Regions from separate parts of the Alkalilimnicola ehrlichii MLHE-1 genome, predicted to be linked through region 1. Evidence: predicted binding sites of a transcription regulator. Region 1 holds the regulator's gene; each other region holds the start of a gene.
The links. Region 1 encodes sigma-54, which starts transcription at its own class of promoters, with help from an activator protein. Its sites were predicted from a motif close to TGGCANGNTNCNTGCTT; they were not measured.
Positions count from the first base shown of each region.

Region 2: the regulator sigma-54 is predicted to act here: its motif matches at 1,544-1,560, upstream of nirB (nitrite reductase large subunit NirB).
Region 3: the regulator sigma-54 is predicted to act here: its motif matches at 1,852-1,868, upstream of flgA (flagellar basal body P-ring formation chaperone FlgA).
Region 4: the regulator sigma-54 is predicted to act here: its motif matches at 1,883-1,899, upstream of MLG_RS05330 (TonB-dependent copper receptor).

Region 1 covers NC_008340.1:2,531,393-2,535,579, forward strand. The annotation lists gene lptA (lipopolysaccharide transport periplasmic protein LptA) at 1-523, shown strand, start outside; gene lptC (LPS export ABC transporter periplasmic protein LptC) at 1-9, shown strand, start outside; gene lptB (LPS export ABC transporter ATP-binding protein) at 520-1,245, shown strand; gene MLG_RS11300 (RNA polymerase factor sigma-54) at 1,398-2,903, shown strand; gene hpf (ribosome hibernation-promoting factor, HPF/YfiA family) at 2,928-3,269, shown strand; gene ptsN (PTS IIA-like nitrogen regulatory protein PtsN) at 3,330-3,800, shown strand; gene rapZ (RNase adapter RapZ) at 3,855-4,187, shown strand, end outside.
Region 2 covers NC_008340.1:1,941,611-1,945,797, forward strand. The annotation lists gene serS (serine--tRNA ligase) at 63-1,337, opposite strand; gene nirB (nitrite reductase large subunit NirB) at 1,743-4,178, shown strand.
Region 3 covers NC_008340.1:1,006,856-1,011,042, reverse strand. The annotation lists gene MLG_RS04600 (CheR family methyltransferase) at 1-687, opposite strand, end outside; gene MLG_RS04595 (chemotaxis protein) at 740-1,678, opposite strand; gene flgA (flagellar basal body P-ring formation chaperone FlgA) at 1,960-2,637, shown strand; gene flgM (flagellar biosynthesis anti-sigma factor FlgM) at 2,789-3,109, shown strand; gene MLG_RS04580 (flagella synthesis protein FlgN) at 3,152-3,631, shown strand; gene rplS (50S ribosomal protein L19) at 3,841-4,187, opposite strand, start outside.
Region 4 covers NC_008340.1:1,188,725-1,192,911, forward strand. The annotation lists gene MLG_RS05330 (TonB-dependent copper receptor) at 1-1,827, opposite strand, end outside; gene MLG_RS05335 (VOC family protein) at 2,109-2,552, shown strand; gene MLG_RS05340 (metal ABC transporter substrate-binding protein) at 2,657-3,568, shown strand; gene MLG_RS05345 (metal ABC transporter ATP-binding protein) at 3,571-4,187, shown strand, end outside.

The sequences.
Region 1 (4,187 bases):
CTGCCATAACCGCGCCGCCACCTTGCTGGCCGGCCTGCTCTGTCTGCTGCTGGCCACCGGGGGGCAAGCCCGTACCCCCGACCGCGACCGGCCCATTGATCTGGAGGCCGACCGCGCCGAGATCGACAACGTCCGCGGCATCAGCACCTACACCGGCGCTGTCGTGTTGACCCAGGGCAGCCTGGTCATCACCGGCGATCGCATGGTTGTGCACACCCGCGACGTGGAGGGGCGCCGCGTTCTGGACCGGGTGGAGGTGGCGGGCGGCCCGGCCACCTACGAGCAACTGCCCCCGGGGCAAACCGACACGGTGCATGCCGAAGCCCCGCGCATGGAGTACCACAGTCGCGGGCCGCAGCGCCTGCACCTGTCCGGAGGGGCCGAACTCTGGCAGCGGGAGAACCGCATGTCCGGCGACGAGATCCGCGTCAATCTGGAGACCCAGGAGGCAGTGGTCGAGGGCCGGGAGGACCGGCGCACCCGCACCATCTTCTACCCGGCGGAGGAGCGGGACGAGGAATGAGCCGCCTGGAGGCCAAATCGCTGGTCAAGCGCTATCGCGGCCGCACCGTGGTCGAGGAGGCCTCACTCACCGTGGATGCCGGTGAGATCGTCGGCCTGCTGGGGCCCAACGGCGCCGGCAAGACCACCTGCTTCTACATGGTGGTGGGCCTGGTGCGGGCCGATGGCGGTCAGATCCTGCTCAACGGCGAGGACATCACTGCCCTGCCGATGCACGCCCGCGCCCGCAAGGGCATCGGCTACCTGCCCCAGGAGGCCTCGGTCTTTCGCAAGATGACCGTGGCCCAGAACATCATGGCCATCCTGGAGACCCGACCGGACCTGGACCGTCGGGCCCGAAGGGAGCAGCTACAACAACTCCTGGACGAATTCCATGTGCCGCACCTGGCAGACCAGTCCGGCATCAGCCTCTCCGGCGGCGAGCGCCGGCGGGTGGAGATCGCCCGGGCCCTGGCCGCCAACCCGCAGTTTATCCTGCTCGACGAGCCCTTCGCCGGCGTCGACCCCATCTCGGTGGTCGATATTCAGCACATCATCCGGCAGCTCACCGAGCGCGGCATCGGTGTACTGATCACCGATCACAACGTCCGTGAGACCCTGGGCATCGTGGAACGGGCCTACATCCTCAGCCAGGGCCGGGTCATCGCCCGCGGCAGCGCGGAGGAGGTCCTCGCCAACCAGGCGGTGCGCGAGGTCTACCTGGGCGAGCATTTTCGGCTATAGGCGCCATTCCGCTGTAAACTAGGGGCATCCAGACCCGCGTGACGGGTCGCTTCCGACGCCATCGGGCGGCGACGATTAAAGAGATCCATGACAAGACATCGCATTCACACTTCAAAAGAACCGGATGGGGGGCACCCCCTTTGGCAACGGTCATGAAACAATCGCTGCAACTTCGACTCGGGCAGCAACTCACTATGACGCCACAGCTGCAACAGGCCATCCGCCTGCTGCAGCTCTCCACCCTGGATCTGCAGATGGAGATCCAGCAGCAGCTCGAGTCCAACGTCATGCTGGAACTCGCCGAAGAGGACCAGCAGGAGACCGAACAGCGCACCGAAGAGGGCGAGACCCAGGACACGGAGGGCGAGCGCGGGGACGAGGCCAGCACCGAGGAGGCCACCGAGGCCGGGACCGCGGGCGAGGAGACCGCCGCCCAGGAGCAGGCCGACATCCCCGAGGACCTGCCGCTGGACTCCAATTGGGATGACATCTACGACGGCAGCACCCCCTGGAGCCAGCCGGACAGCGAGGACGAGGACCGCGACCCCTACGCCAACCGCTCCGGTGGCGGTGAAACCCTGCACGACCACCTGACCTGGCAGGCGGAGCTCACCCCCTTCACCGATCGGGACGCGGCCATCGCACAGGTCATCATCGACTCCGTGCGCGACGACGGCTACCTGGGCGCCGGCATCGAGGAGTTGATCTCCGCCCTGCCGGCGGAGTGGGCCGTGGAGCCCGATGAGGTCGAGGCGGTGCTCCGGCGCATCCAGCACTTCGACCCGGTGGGCGTGGCCGCCCGCGATCCGCGTGAGGCGCTGCTCATCCAGCTCGAGCAGCTGCCGCCGGACACCCCACTGCTGCCCGAGGCCCGGCGCCTGGTGGATCTGCACCTGGACATGCTGGTACAGCGCCAGTACGCCCAACTCTGTCGGCGCATGAAGCTCAATCAGGACCAGCTTCGCGAGGTCCTGGGCCTGATCCAGACCCTCGATCCGCGGCCGGGCTCGCAAATCGGTGGCGACGAGACCCAGTACGTGGTCCCCGACGTGGTGGTCCGGCGCAGCGACGGCCGCTGGCAGGTGGAGCTCAATCCCGCGACCGCCCCCCGGCTGCGGGTCAACAGCTATTACGCCAGCCTGATCAAACGCGCCGACAACAGCAGCGACAACACCACCCTGCGCAACCACCTGCAGGAGGCGCGCTGGTTCATCAAGAGCCTGCTTAGCCGCAACGACACCCTGCTCAAGGTCGCCCGCTGCATCGTCGAGCGCCAGCAGGGCTACTTCGACCACGGCGAAGAGGCCATGCAGCCGTTGGTCCTGCGCGAGGTGGCCGAGGCGGTGGACATGCACGAGTCCACCATCTCCCGGATCACCACCCGCAAGTACATGCACACCCCGCGGGGCACCCTGGAGTTCAAGTACTTCTTCTCCAGCCATGTGCAGACGGTGGACGGCGGCGAGTGCTCCGCCACCGCCATCCGTGCCCGCATCCGGCGTCTGATCGCCGATGAGAACCCCACCAAACCACTCAGTGACAGTCGTATTGCCAATATCCTCCAGGAGGAGGGCATAAACGTGGCAAGACGGACCGTAGCCAAGTATCGTGAGGCTATGGCCATCGCGTCCTCGTCAGAGCGCAAGCGACTGGCCTGAATCGCAACGTTGAAAGGAGGCGGCATGCAAATACAGATCACCGGTCACCACGTGGATGTCACGGATGCCCTGAAGGCCTATGTACGGGAGAAATTCCAGCGCCTGGAGCGCCATTTCGATAACGTGGTGGACAGCCACGTGATCCTCTCGGTGGAAAAACTCCGGCAGAAGGCCGAGGCCAATCTGCTGATCAGCGGCAACCGGCTGCACGCGGAGACCACCGACGAAGACATGTACGCCGCCATCGACGGCATGATCGACAAGCTTGACCGCCAATTGGTCAAGCACAAGGAGAAGGTCACCGACCACCACCGCCGCGAGGGGGCTGCTCAGAAGGCGGGAGCGGGCGCAGGGGCCGCGGAGTAGACACTCAACCATCGGCCGGTGACCGCCGTCGCGGTCACCGGCCCCGGGCTGAACGACACCATGAAAATCGCCGAACTCATCACTCCGGACCGCATCCGTTGCGACGCCGAGGTCAGCAGCAAGAAGCGCGTGCTGGAACAACTCAGCGACCTGCTGACTGCGGATGACACCACACTGGCCTCCACCCAGGTCTTCGACCGGCTGGTGGCGCGGGAACGGCTGGGCAGCACCGGCCTGGGCCACGGCGTTGCCCTGCCCCACGCCCGCATGGAGGGCATCGAGCAGGCGCGGGGTGCCATGATCCGCCTCGACCAGGGGGTGGACTTCGACGCCTTCGACCGGGAGCCGGTGGATCTGCTGTTTGCGCTGGTGGTCCCCGAGCACTTCACCGACGAGCATCTGCAGATCCTCGCCGACCTGGCGGAGATGTTCAGCGACAGCGGCCTGTGCGAACAGCTTCGCGCCACCACAGACCCCACACGCCTGCACCGGCTGCTATCGGAGTGGCAGGGCAGCGAAACGGCCGGCTAACACCGACCGCCCCGAGCGGCGGTCGGTGGGCGGAGCACCATCTTCATGAAGAGCATCCGGTTGATCATCATCAGCGGCCTGTCCGGGTCGGGGAAGAGCGTGGCCCTGCACACGCTCGAGGACCAGGGCTGGTACTGCATCGACAACCTGCCCATTGGGTTGCTCAGCGCCTTCGCCCGACACGTCAATGACACCTGCCCCGCCGGCGGCGGCCGCTACGCCGTGGGTATCGACGCCCGCAACCGCCCGGAGGACCTGGACCGCATCCCGGCGATCCTGGACGAGCTGCAGGCACTGGGCCTGAACAGCGAGGTGCTCTTTCTATTTGCCAGCCGCGAGACCCTGATCACCCGGTTCAGTGAGACCCGCCGGCGCCACCCGCTCAGC
Region 2 (4,187 bases), 590 kb from region 1:
AACGCCCCCCGGGCTTTACCAGAACCTCAGTGGGGCGATCAGCTATTAGCATAGAAGCGCTCTTAAAGCCGCGTGATCCCGCCCATATAGGGGCGCAACGCCTCGGGCACGGTCACCCGCCCGTCCGCCTCCTGGTAATTCTCCAGGATCGCCACCAGACAGCGGCCTACCGCCAGGCCGGAGCCATTGAGGGTATGCAGGGGCTCGGGTTTACCGGTTTCCGGATTACGCCACCGGGCCTGCATGCGACGGGCCTGGAAATCCAGGAAGTTGCTGCACGAGGAGATCTCCCGGTAGGTCTCCTGGGCCGGCAGCCAGACTTCGATGTCGTAGGTCTTGGCCGAGGAGAAGCCCAGGTCCCCGGTGCACAGGGTCACCACCCGGTAGGGCAGGTCCAACCGCTGCAGTATGGTCTCCGCGTGTCCGGTCAGCGCTTCCAGCGCCTCCCAGGACGCCTCCGGGCGCACCATCTGCACCAACTCCACCTTCTCGAACTGGTGTTGCCGGATCATGCCGCGGGTGTCCTTGCCATGGCTGCCCGCCTCCGAGCGGAAGCAGGGGGTATGGCAGGCGAATTTGAGGGGGAGTTGCCCGTCGGCGATGATCTCGTCCCGGGCCATGTTGGTGACCGGCACCTCGGCGGTGGGGATAAGGTAGTAGTCCTGCTCGGCGTCGAGGTGAAACAGATCGGCAGCAAATTTGGGCAACTGACCGGTCCCGAACAGGCTGTCCCGGTTGACCATGTAGGGGACGTAGATCTCCTGGTAGCCGTGCTCGGCGGTGTGGGTATCCAGCATGAACTGGATGAGGGCCCGGTGCAGCCGGGCCACCGCCCCGCGCATGACCACGAAGCGGGCGCCGGTCAACTTGGCCGCCGCTTCAAAATCCAGGCCGCCGTCGAGTAACTCGCCCAGTTCCACGTGGTCGCGGGGCCGAAACCCGAACTCTGGCGGCGTGCCCCAGCGGCGCACCTCCACGTTCTCGCTATCGTCCTCGCCCTCCGGCACGTCCGGATGCGGCAGGTTCGGCATCCCCACGTGGATGTCGTGGAGCTCGTCCTGCACCGCCTGCAATTCCCCCTTCGCCGCCTCCAATTGCCGGCCCAGATCGGCGACCTCGGCCTTCAGCGGTTCGATGTCCTCGCCGCGGGCCTTGGCCTGGCCAATCCCTTTGGAGCGGGTGTTGCGCTCGTTCTGCAGTTCCTGAGTGCGCACCTGCAGCTCGCGCCGGCGTTCGTCCAACGCCCGGTAGTGCGCCACGTCCAGCCGGTAGCCGCGGCGGGCCAGCGCCCGGGCCACCCCCTCGGGGTCTTGTCTCAGTTTGCGTGTATCGAGCATGCGTTTGTTTTTTGTCCGTGTACTGTCGTGAAGAAGCTGGCCATTGTACCTGCTGAGCGGTGACCGGGCACGACCTCACCCAACGCCCGGCCCCGTGGACCATTCGGGGGCAACCGGTCCGCCCCCCGCACGCTTTCGGTGCGGACCACGCCCGCGACCGGATCACATTTCATCGTATGCCACCGTTTTATTGGTATATTTTGTTCTGGCCGAAATCTTGCTTATCTATCGTTGAGGCGCGTGCAGCGCCCTGGGCCAATGGCGGCCCGCGGCGAACACCACAACGGGCCGAGGACGGCCCACCCCGGATAAAGGCGTCCGACATCACCCCCCATCAGGGGCTGACCGTCGGACGCCTTTTTTGTTTTCGCGGAATCGGGCCACGGGCCCGGGAGGTCAAAAGCGATGCAACGCGAACGATTGGTACTGGTAGGCAACGGAATGGCCGGGGTCAAGACCTTGGAGGAGTTGCTGGCGGTAGCGCCGGAGCGCTACGAGATCACCGTATTCGGCGCCGAACCCCACGGCAATTACAACCGCATCATGCTCTCCCCACTGCTCTCGGGCGAGAAGACGGTGGATGACATCATGCTCAACCGGCCCGAATGGTATGCGGAGAACGGAATCACCCTCCACACCGGCTGCCCGGTGACCGAAATCAACCGCCGGCACCGCGAGGTGATCAGTGGCGATGGCCGGCGCACCCCTTACGATCGCCTGCTCCTGGCCACCGGCTCCAACCCCTTCATCATCCCCGTGCCTGGCAATGACCTGCCCGGGGTACTCGCCTACCGCGATATCGGCGACGTGGAGGCCATGCTCGAGGCCAGCCGCCAGCATCGCCACGCGGTGGTTATCGGCGGCGGACTGCTGGGCCTCGAGGCGGCATGGGGGCTGCACCAACAGGGTATGGCGGTCACCGTGGTGCACCTGGCCCCCCACCTCATGGAGCGTCAGCTCGATGCCCTGGCCGGAGGCATGCTGGAGCAGTCCCTGCGCGAACGCGGTGTCGAGTTCCGCCTGGAGGCGCAGACCCAGGCCCTGCTGGGCGACGACCGCGTGGAGGCGGTCCGCTTTGCCGACGGCGAGGAGATCCCCGCCGACTTGGTGGTCATGGCGGCCGGCATCCGTCCCAACATCCACCTGGCGAAGGCGGCGGGCATCCTCTGCGAGCGTGGCATCGTGGTCAACGACACCATGCAGACCTTCGACCCGCGTATCTATGCCGTGGGCGAGTGCGTGCAGCACCGGGGCCAATGCTACGGCCTCGTTGCCCCGCTGTTCGAGCAGGCCAAAGTCTGTGCCAACCACCTGGCCGAGGCCGGCTTCGCCGCCTACGAAGGCTCGGTGACGTCCACCAAGCTCAAGGTCACCGGCGTGGATCTTTTCTCCGCCGGCGACTTTTCCGAGGCCGAAGGCACGGAGGCCATCGTCTACCAGGACCCGGCAGGCGGCATCTACAAGAAGCTGGTTCTGCAGGAGGATCGCATCCGGGGCGCCGTGCTCTACGGCGACACCAGCGACGGCGCCTGGTACTTCCAGTTGCTCAAGGACGGCACCTCGGTCAGCGATTTCCGCGACAGTCTGCTCTTCGGCCAAGCCCACCTGGGTGACGCCGGCCACGGTGGCCAAAGCCATGCCGAGGCCATGCCCATGGACGCCCAGGTCTGCGATTGCAACGGCGTGTGCAAAGGCGACATCGTCAACGCCATCCAGGAGCAGGGGCTTTTCAGCCTGGAGGAGGTGCAGTCGCACACCAAGGCCTCGGCCTCCTGCGGCTCCTGCACCGGGCTGGTGGAGCAGATCCTGCAATCCACCGTGGGCGGCGGCTACGCCGAGCCCAGGGTCAAACCCCTCTGCGCCTGCACCGACCACAGCCACGACCAGGTGCGTAAGGCTATCCGCGAGCAGCACCTGACCTGTCTGCAGCAGGTCTTCGACACGTTGGAATGGAAGACCCCGGATGGCTGCGACAAGTGCCGCCCGGCGCTCAACTACTACCTGATCTCCACCTGGCCCGAGGAAGCGCAGGACGACGAGATGGCGCGCCTGGTCAACGAGCGCATGCACGCCAACATCCAGAAGGACGGCACCTACTCGGTGGTGCCCCGCATGTGGGGCGGTACCACCACCCCGGCGGAACTGCGCAAGATCGCCGAGGTGGCGGAGCGCTACGACGTACCCACCGTGAAGGTCACCGGCGGCCAGCGGATCGATCTGCTGGGCGTGAAAAAAGAGGACCTGCCCGGCATGTGGGGCGAACTCGCGGAGGCGGGTTTTGTTTCGGGCCACGCCTACGGCAAGGCCCTGCGTACGGTGAAGACCTGCGTCGGCTCGGAATGGTGCCGCTTCGGGGTGCAGGACTCCACCAGCCTGGGCATCGCCCTGGAAAGGATGTGCTGGGGCGCGTGGACGCCCCACAAGGTCAAGCTGGCCGTCTCCGGCTGCCCGCGCAACTGCGCCGAGGCCAGCATCAAGGATCTGGGCGTGGTGGCCATCGAGTCCGGCTGGGAGATCCTGGTGGGGGGCAACGGCGGGGTGAAGGTGCGCGCCTGCGACACGCTCTGCCGGGTCGAGACCGCCGAGGAGGTGATGGAGTACGCCGCGGCCTACCTGCAGCTCTACCGCGAGACGGGCCGCTACCTGGAACGGACCGCGCCCTGGATCGAGCGCGTCGGCCTGTCGTGGGTCCGCGAGCAGGTGGTGGACGACGACGTCAACCGCAAGCGCCTCGCCGAGCGCTTCGAACGCGCCCAGTCCATCTACCGCAAGGACCCCTGGGCCACCTTGGCCAGACAGGGCCAACGCGACCGTTTCCAGCCACTGCGCCAGGTGGGCTGACGGCGTCAG
Region 3 (4,187 bases), 1.5 Mb from region 1:
ATCCGTGGAGAAGTAGATGAGCACATTACGACAGAAGATGATGTCGAACCGACCCAGTGAGGCATAGCTGTCGAGCAGGTTATGTAGCTGAAAGCGGGTCCGGCGCTTGACCTCCGGGCGCACCTCCCAGGTGTCGTCACCCACCTCCCGGAAAAAGCGCTGCTGGCGCTCCGGAGTGAGGCCGCGACGGGCGACACTGGCCCGATACCGCCCCTGACGCGCCATCTCGATCATCCGCGGCGCGATATCGGTGCCCAGGATCTCGGCGTCGATCGCCCCCCGGCCCGACTGGTTGAACTCATCCACCGTCATGCTGATGGAATACGCCTCCTGACCGGAGGAGCAGGCCGCGGACCAGATGCGGATGGAGCGCTGACCACGCTCCACGAAGTCGGGCAGGATGCGCTCGCGCAGGACGCGGAAGGGAAAACCATCCCGGAACCACTGGGTCTCGTTGGTGGTCATCGCCTCGACCACCTTGGCACGCAGGGTCGCACCGCCCGGACGGCGCAGCCGTTCGACCAGCTCCCCCAGATCGGAAACCCGCTGATCCGCCATCAGCGGCCCCAGACGACTCGCCACCAGGTACTGCTTGTTGTCGCCCAACACAATGCCGCTGGACGACTCCAGTAACTGGCGGAACGCCTGGTAGTCTTTCTCTTTAATGGCTGAAACGCTCAAGCTCACTCCCTGCGATAGTCACCACCGCGGCAGGGGTGCGTACCGTGTCGGCCGCACCTCAGCGCTGCGTCACCGCCGCAAGGCGGTTCTCCACCCGCGCCGCCAGTTCATTGGAACGGAACTTCGACAGAAAATCGTCCGCCCCCACCTGCTGGACCATCCGCTCGTTAAAGACCCCGGACAACGACGAATGCAGCAGCACATGGAGCCCCTGCAGGGCCTCGTCGGTGCGGATACGGCTGGTCAGCGTGTAGCCGTCCATGCGGGGCATCTCCACGTCGGAGATCACCATCAGGAGCCGGTCGAGCGGTGAGGGGGTCTCCCCCGTCCAGGCCTTGAGCTGTTCCAGCGCCTCCAGGCCGTCCCGCACGGCGGTGCACGCCAACCCCAGGTCCTCCACAGTGTGCACCACCTGCCGGCGGGCGATGACGGAATCGTCCGCCACCAGCACATGCCAGCCCTCCGCGCCCTGCAGTGCCTCGTCCGCGCCGCCCTCCACCTGCCGCGGGTCCAGCCCGCCGGCGGCGTTGAGTTCGGCCAGCACCTTCTCCACATCGATGATCTGCACCATCTTCCCCTCGATGCGGGCGATGGCGGTCAGGTAGGTCTCCCCGGAGCCCTGGGAGGGCGGCGGCAGCACGTCCTCCCACTGCAGGTTCACGATACGGTCCACCCCAGCCACCAGGAAACCCTGCACCGTACGATTGTACTCGGTGACCACCACGTAGCCGCCATCCCCGACATCCAGCGGCGGGCCACCCACGGCCATGCTCAGGTCCAGCACCGGGATGGTCTGGCCACGGATGTGGGCGATGCCTCGGGCCACCGGGTGGCTCTGGGGGACCCGGCTCAGGCGCGGCGCGGGGATGACCTCCCGCACCTTGAAGACGTTGATGCCGTAGCGCTGGGCGCCGCCGAAATGGAACAGCAACAACTCCATGCGGTTGCGTCCCGCCAGCTGCGTGCGCTGATCGACTGCGTGCAAAATCTGCGACATGACTCCCCCGGTGGCTACAGGACGCCGGTCCAACCCTGGCCTTTGGCATCGGTCGCGGGGCCCGAAACTTGAGGCCCCCGCCCCGGCCCGCCGGCATGCGGGCGGCGAAGGGCCACGGCCCTATTCCACCATAGGTTTTAGTGAATAGGAATGATCGCGGCCACCGAGTGCCCTGGCATGAATCCTGCTGTCACCCTGCACCACCCCAGTCCCCCACAGGGTTCATTGACGGAGCAGCCACAATGCCCAGGCACACCGTGTCGCCCCGGACAATCGGGCTATTGCTGACAGCCATTTTTTTGACGGCCAGCGGTCCCGTGCAGGCGGAGCGCCAGTCGCTCGACGACATCCGGTCCACCGCTGCTACTTGGGTCGAGGGGCAATTTACCGGGCTCGGTGACGAGCTGGAGATCACCATCGGACGGCTGGACCCGCGCCTGCGGCTGCACCCCTGTGACGGCGCCCTGGAGGCGTTTTCTCCCCACGATAATCGGGGTGTTGGCAATCTCACCGTGGGCGTGCGCTGCACCGGCACCCAGCCCTGGACGGTCTATGTCAGCGCCCGGGTGGATACCCAGGTGGAGGTCCTCGTGGCCGCCCGTCCGCTGCGCCGAGGCGAACGCCTGAGGGCCGACAGTGTGACCACCGAGCGCCGCCAGCTCGCCTCACTGCACCGCCCCTACGAGACCGAAGCCGAGCATCTCATCGGCAAGGAGCTGCGCCGATCGCTGCGCCGGGGCGATCTGATTGCCGGCAACGCGCTGGCCGCACCGCAGCTCGTGCAGCGCGGTCGCAGTGTCACGCTGCGCGCGGGCGGCGGCAGGGTGCAGGTGACCGGCCAGGGCAAGGCATTGGAGAGCGGCGTGCTGGGCGATATCGTGCGGGTCGAGGCGGGCAGCTCCGGGCGAGTGGTCGAGGGCCGGGTGGCCGGCGAATCCCTGGTGGAGGTCGGTCGGTGAGGGGCATCGCCACCGGCACGGTTTTCGCATATTCTCAAATCAGCGATAGCCGGCTAAAGTTTCCGGACGATCGGCCGATTGACTATCCAGAGTGACCGCTCAGCCCCACCCCGGGCAACGCTGAGTCAAGATTCTGGACGGAGAGAGCACAATGACGGATCCCATCAACAACGGCAACCGGCTCCCGGCCACCCCGGGACTGACCCCGGGCAATGCCGGCAAGGCAGGTGGCAGCACCCGGCAGGACGGCGCCGGCGAGCGGTCATCGGCTGCCGGCGAGCGCCCCGCCGCCGACCAGGCCGCGGTCTCCGACCGGCTGCAGGCCGTGCGCCAGCAGATCGACGCCACCCCGGAGGTGAACCGGGAGCGGGTCGATGCGCTGAAAGAGCGCATCGCCAACGGCGAGTATCCGGTGGATGCGGAGCGGATCGCCAGCCGCATGGTGGAACTGGAGAACCTCCTGAACGACTGACCGGGCGGCAGGCCGCCCCCGGCACCGTGAGGACGACGGCTTATGACCGACTCTGACCAGGATGACCGCCTCCGTGACAGCCTGCAACGCTGCCAGGAGTGTGCGCACACGGTCATGGCGGTGCTCGAACGGGAGCGCGGCCTGCTGGAGCAGCGCGACCCCGAGGGCCTTACCGCGTTGATGCCCGAGAAGCTGGAGGCGCTGGCGACGCTGGAAGCGGCGGAGCGCCAGCGCGCGGAGGCGGCCTGGGCGCTGGGCTATGCGCCGGACCCGGAGGGCATGCGCCGTCTGCTGCGCGAGCGGTCGGACGCCGGCCTGGAGGCGGAGTGGCAGGCCCTGACCCGCCAGTTGCAGGCACTACAGCGCAGCAACGAGGCCAACGGCCGGTTGATCCACCGCAGCCTGGAGCAGACCGCCGGCATCCTTGCCATCCTGACCGGGGCCCCCGCCCAGGGGGTCACCTACGGGCGGGACGGCGCCCAAGGGGGCGCCGGGCCCGGGCGATGCATCACCAGCGCCTGACGACCGGCGCCGTGGCCGGGCCGGTCGCCCAGCGCGCCGGCTTTGGGGCGGACCGGGGCGAACGTGCGGAACGGGCGATCACCACACTCAGCTAAACCGCCCGATCGTAGCGGCAGCAAACAGGAAGCCCCCGATGGCGTAGCCACCGGGGGCTTCCTGTTGACGGGGCCCGCCGGAGGCAACACCCCGGCGGACGGGCACCCGCCGCCTTACTTCACCTTTTCCTTGATGCGGGCAGACTTGCCGCTGCGCTCGCGCAGGTAGTAAAGCTTGGCGCGGCGCACGTCACCCCGGCGCTTGACCTTCACGCTCTCGATGATCGGGCTGTAGGTCTGGAAGACGCGCTCGACGCCCTCACCATGGGAGACCTTGCGCACCGTGAAGGCACTGTTGATGCCGCGGTTGCGCTTGGCAATCACCACGCCCTCGAAGGCCTGCAGACGCTCACGACCGCCTTCCTTCACCCAGACCTGGACGGTCACGGTGTCGCCGGGACCGAACTCGGGAATCTTGGCCTCGCGGGCCGCCATCTGCTCCTTGTCGAGCTGCTCGATGA
Region 4 (4,187 bases), 1.3 Mb from region 1:
GTAGAGGCCCAGGGTGGCGAAGCCGGGCGTCTCACCGGTATCCACGCTGTAGATGGTGCCGAAGCCCTCATGGATTCTGTCCTGGCGCTCCACCGCCCGGACCACACCGCCGGCGAACCAGCGGCCGTCGTCGTAGTCCAGGCTGAGCGTGCCCTCCAGGGGCGGGGTCTGGGCCAGCGGCTCGTTGTCGCTGTCGTTGTCCGCACGCACCCAGGCGAGCGTGGTGGTGGAGGAGAGCGTCGGGCTGAAGCGGTAGGTCAGGTCCGCCTCCAGGCCGTAATGGCTGGCACTGATATTACGGGCATCGGGGTCGCCGGACTCGGCACCGACCAGGATGTAGTTGCTGAACTCGCCGTAAAAGGCGGACAGTGTGGCGTTCACCCGCGTGCCCCGCCACTGGACGCCGGCATCCAACTGGGTCAGACGTTCGGTCTCCAGGTCGAAGTCCTTCATCCGCTCCCAGAAGTCCGGGGCGCGCTCCGCGGCACCCACACCGATGTTGAGGGTGAGGGGCAGGTCGGCCAAATCTCGCTCGTAGCGGGCGAAGCCACTCCAGAGGGTGTTGCGGTCCGTGGTACCCGGAGTAGCGCCCCCATACATGGATTCGGCCTCGGCCCGGTTGCGATCGATCCGGGCGCCGAAGAAGACATAGTCGCGAGCCGTCAGCCCATGTTCTAACTCCGCATACATCCCGTAGTCGCGGAACTCCGCAGTATCGTTCCGGGAATAATCAGTGCTCAGCACCTCCTGCAGGGTGTTGGCACCCCCCATGGTGGTCCGGCGGCCCCGACCGTGCTCGTCCTCGGTGTAGTCCAGGCCGACGGTCAACCAGGTCTGTTCCGCCAGCACCAGCTCGGCATCCACTTTGGCGCCGGTGGTGCGCCGGTCCGGGAAGCTCACCGTCTGCTGAGGGGCGCTGCGCATGCGGAAGTTGTCCATCACGTGGTCCACATAGCTGTAGAACGCCTTGAACTCCACCGCGTCCAGCCAGGGGGTGAGGGCCTCGCGGCGGGCGGTGAGACTGTAGCCCGTCCGGTCGAAGGTGGTGCCGTCCATCATCCGGTCGCCGTAGGCTGCCTCGGCGTCACTGCGCTCGTAGGCGAACTCCAGGTTGGTGAATTCATCCGGCGTCCAGCCGAGGATGCCGGTCCCGCTCCAGCGCTCGAACTGCGAGTGCAGCTTGTCGCCGTCACCGTCCCGGTAGTCGTCCTGTTTGGAGATCGTGCCGATGATGCGAGCGTAGCCCTCGCTGCTGCCGGCGGTCACGTCGGCCATCAGATCGGTGCGGTCGAAACGGCCCACCGTCATGCTGGCGTGGCCGGTGACGGTGGGCTCATCGAATCGCTGCGGGTCCCGCTGGAAGTCCACCACCCCGGCCGGTGCGGCACCGTAGCGGACCGTCTGCGGCCCCTTGAAAATGCGCACCCGGTCGTAGCTCTCCGGGTAGATATAGGCGGTGGGCGGGTCCATCCGCTGGCCGCAGCCGCCGAGCACCGGATGGCCGTCCATCAGGATGTTCAGGCGGCCACCCCCCTGGCCGCGCAGCTCCGGGTCGCCGCTGGTGCCCCCCTTACGGCTGGTGGTGAACCCGGGAATGGACTTGAGGAAACTGCCACCGTCCTGGGCCGGCAGCGGCAGGCGGGCCTGGCGCGGATCGGTCTCCAGTTCGCCGGGGCTCGTCATTACCGGCGCGGTGATCACAATGGGGGCCAGGTGGCCGTGGCCACCGGCGTGCGTCTGCGGCGGGGTACCCAGCAGCCCGGCACCGGTGATGGCGCCCAGGGCGATGAAGTAGGTTGCATGGCGGGTGCGCGATGACGCTGGCATATCGTTTTGCTCCTGATTTTATTTGCTGCGCGGGATGGGTTGATTGGGCTATCCAGAGCAAGAAGCACGCCGGCGCTGGGTTTTTCCCAACACCCTGAATAATCACGCTGTTTTCTTTGGAACGGGACTGACTATCATCCCGGCCCCCGGCGGGGTGTGTTATTTCACACAGCCGCGTGGCAAATACCCGGGTGGCGGCCTGCCGTGGCGGTCAACGCCCCCGGTTGCAGCCGTCGCCCTGGCAGCGCAGCATGAGGACAATGCGTAAAGGAGGTGGGACCATGCAGTACCTGCACACCATGGTGCGTGTCAGCGATCTCGATGCGTCACTGGATTTCTACTGCAACAAGCTCGGGCTGGTGGAGATCAGCCGTAAGGAGAGCGAAAAGGGGCGTTTTACCCTGGTCTTCCTGGCGGCCCCGGACGACGAGGCGCGGGCGCGCAGCGCGGACAAGGCGCCGATGTTGGAGCTGACCTACAACTGGGACCCGGAGACCTATACCGGTGGCCGCAACTTCGGCCACCTGGCCTTCCGGGTGCCGGATATCTATGGGCTGTGCCAGCGGTTGATGGACAGCGGCGTCACCATCAACCGGCCGCCCCGGGACGGCCACATGGCCTTCGTCCGCTCGCCGGATGGCATCTCCATTGAGCTGCTGCAGGCGGGTGAGGCGCTGCCGCCCAAAGAGCCCTGGGCCTCCATGGCGAACACCGGCACGTGGTAGGTCGGCTGCACCGTCCCGGGCGTCAGCTGCGCTTGGCAAGACGGATTGCGCTCGCTACAATCAAGAATGATTCTTAAACGCAATTCAATAAGGGGGCTTGCCGGATGAAGGCGTGGAAGCTGGTGACTGTGGCCCTGTTGCCGTTCGTATTGATGGCTTGCGGCGGCGGCAACGCCGCCGAGGGGGAGCGCCCCCGGGTGGTGGCGACCTTCTCCATCCTCGGGGACCTGACCCGTGAAGTGGCGGGGGATGATGTCGACCTCACGGTATTGACACCCATCGGTGCCGAGGTCCACGAGTGGGAGTTGAGCCCCAATAACTTCATGGCGTTGGAGCGCGCCGACCTGGTGCTGTACAACGGTTATCAACTGGAGCAGTGGATGGGCCAGGTGGCGGCCACGGTCGCTGAGGGGGTGCCAATGGTGCCGGTGGCCGAGCGCAGCGGCCACGACACCCTGCCGATTGTCACCGGGGATTATGAGGGCGACCCCGACCCTCATCTGTGGATGGATCCACGCGCTGCCGCCGGTTACGCCCGGGCCATTGGCCGGGCCCTGGGTGAGGTGCACCCGGAGCGGGCGGACGCCTTTGAAGAGCGGGCCGAAGACCTGGCCGGGCGTCTGCTGGATCTGCACACCGAACTGACCGAGGCCTTGTCGGCCGTCCCCGAGGAACGTCGGCTGCTGATCACCAGTGAGGCGGCCTTCGTCTACTTTGCCGACGCCTATGGGTTTGTCCATGACGGCGTCTGGGGCACCAACGCGGAGACCGAGGGCTCCCCGCGCCAGATCATGCGCATCGTCGACCTGGTACGGCAGAAGAATCCGGGTGCCGTATTTTGGGAAAGCACGATCTCCGATCGCCATGTGCGCAGTGTCGCCGAGGACACCGGGGTCGATGTCGCCGGGCCGCTTTATGTGGATTCGCTGGGCGGGGCGGGCAGCGGGGCAGAAGATTATTTCTCGCTGATGCGTCACAATGTGCGGCTTATCAAGGAGTCGCTGTCGGAGCTGTAAGCGTGATCGAGCCCCCCTCCGGGAAAATCGTCGCCCCGGCCGCGGTGGAAGCTGAAAAGCTGTACGCGGCCTATGAGGGTGAGCCGGTGCTAGCGCATGTGGATGTGCGCCTGCCGGCCGGGCAGTGGACGGCGATCATCGGACCCAACGGGGCGGGTAAGTCCACGCTGTTCCGGATCCTGGTTGGCTCCATGCGCCCGGTGCGTGGCCGGGTCACCGTGCTTGGCGATACGCCCGCCCGTAAGCGCCGGCAGGGCGCGGTGGCCTATATGGCGCAACAGGAGGCCATTGAGTGGGACTTCCCGATATCGGTGCGGGACGCGGTATTGACGGGGCGTTACGGCCACATGCGCGGCGACCCCGCCTGGCGCCGCCTCATGCCACCGCGTTTTGTCCACCCTCGTCACTGGGTTGCGGTGGACGAGGCGCTGGCGGCGGTGGACATGACTGCTTATGCCGAGCGCCCCATCGGCGCCTTGTCCGGTGGTCAGAAGAAGCGCGTGCTGCTGGCGCGAGCCCTGGCCCAGCGGGCCGAGGTGCTGCTGCTGGACGAGCCGCTGGCGGGGGTGGATGCCGCCAGCGAGGCCCTGATCCTCGACGTGCTCGCCCGGGAGCGTGC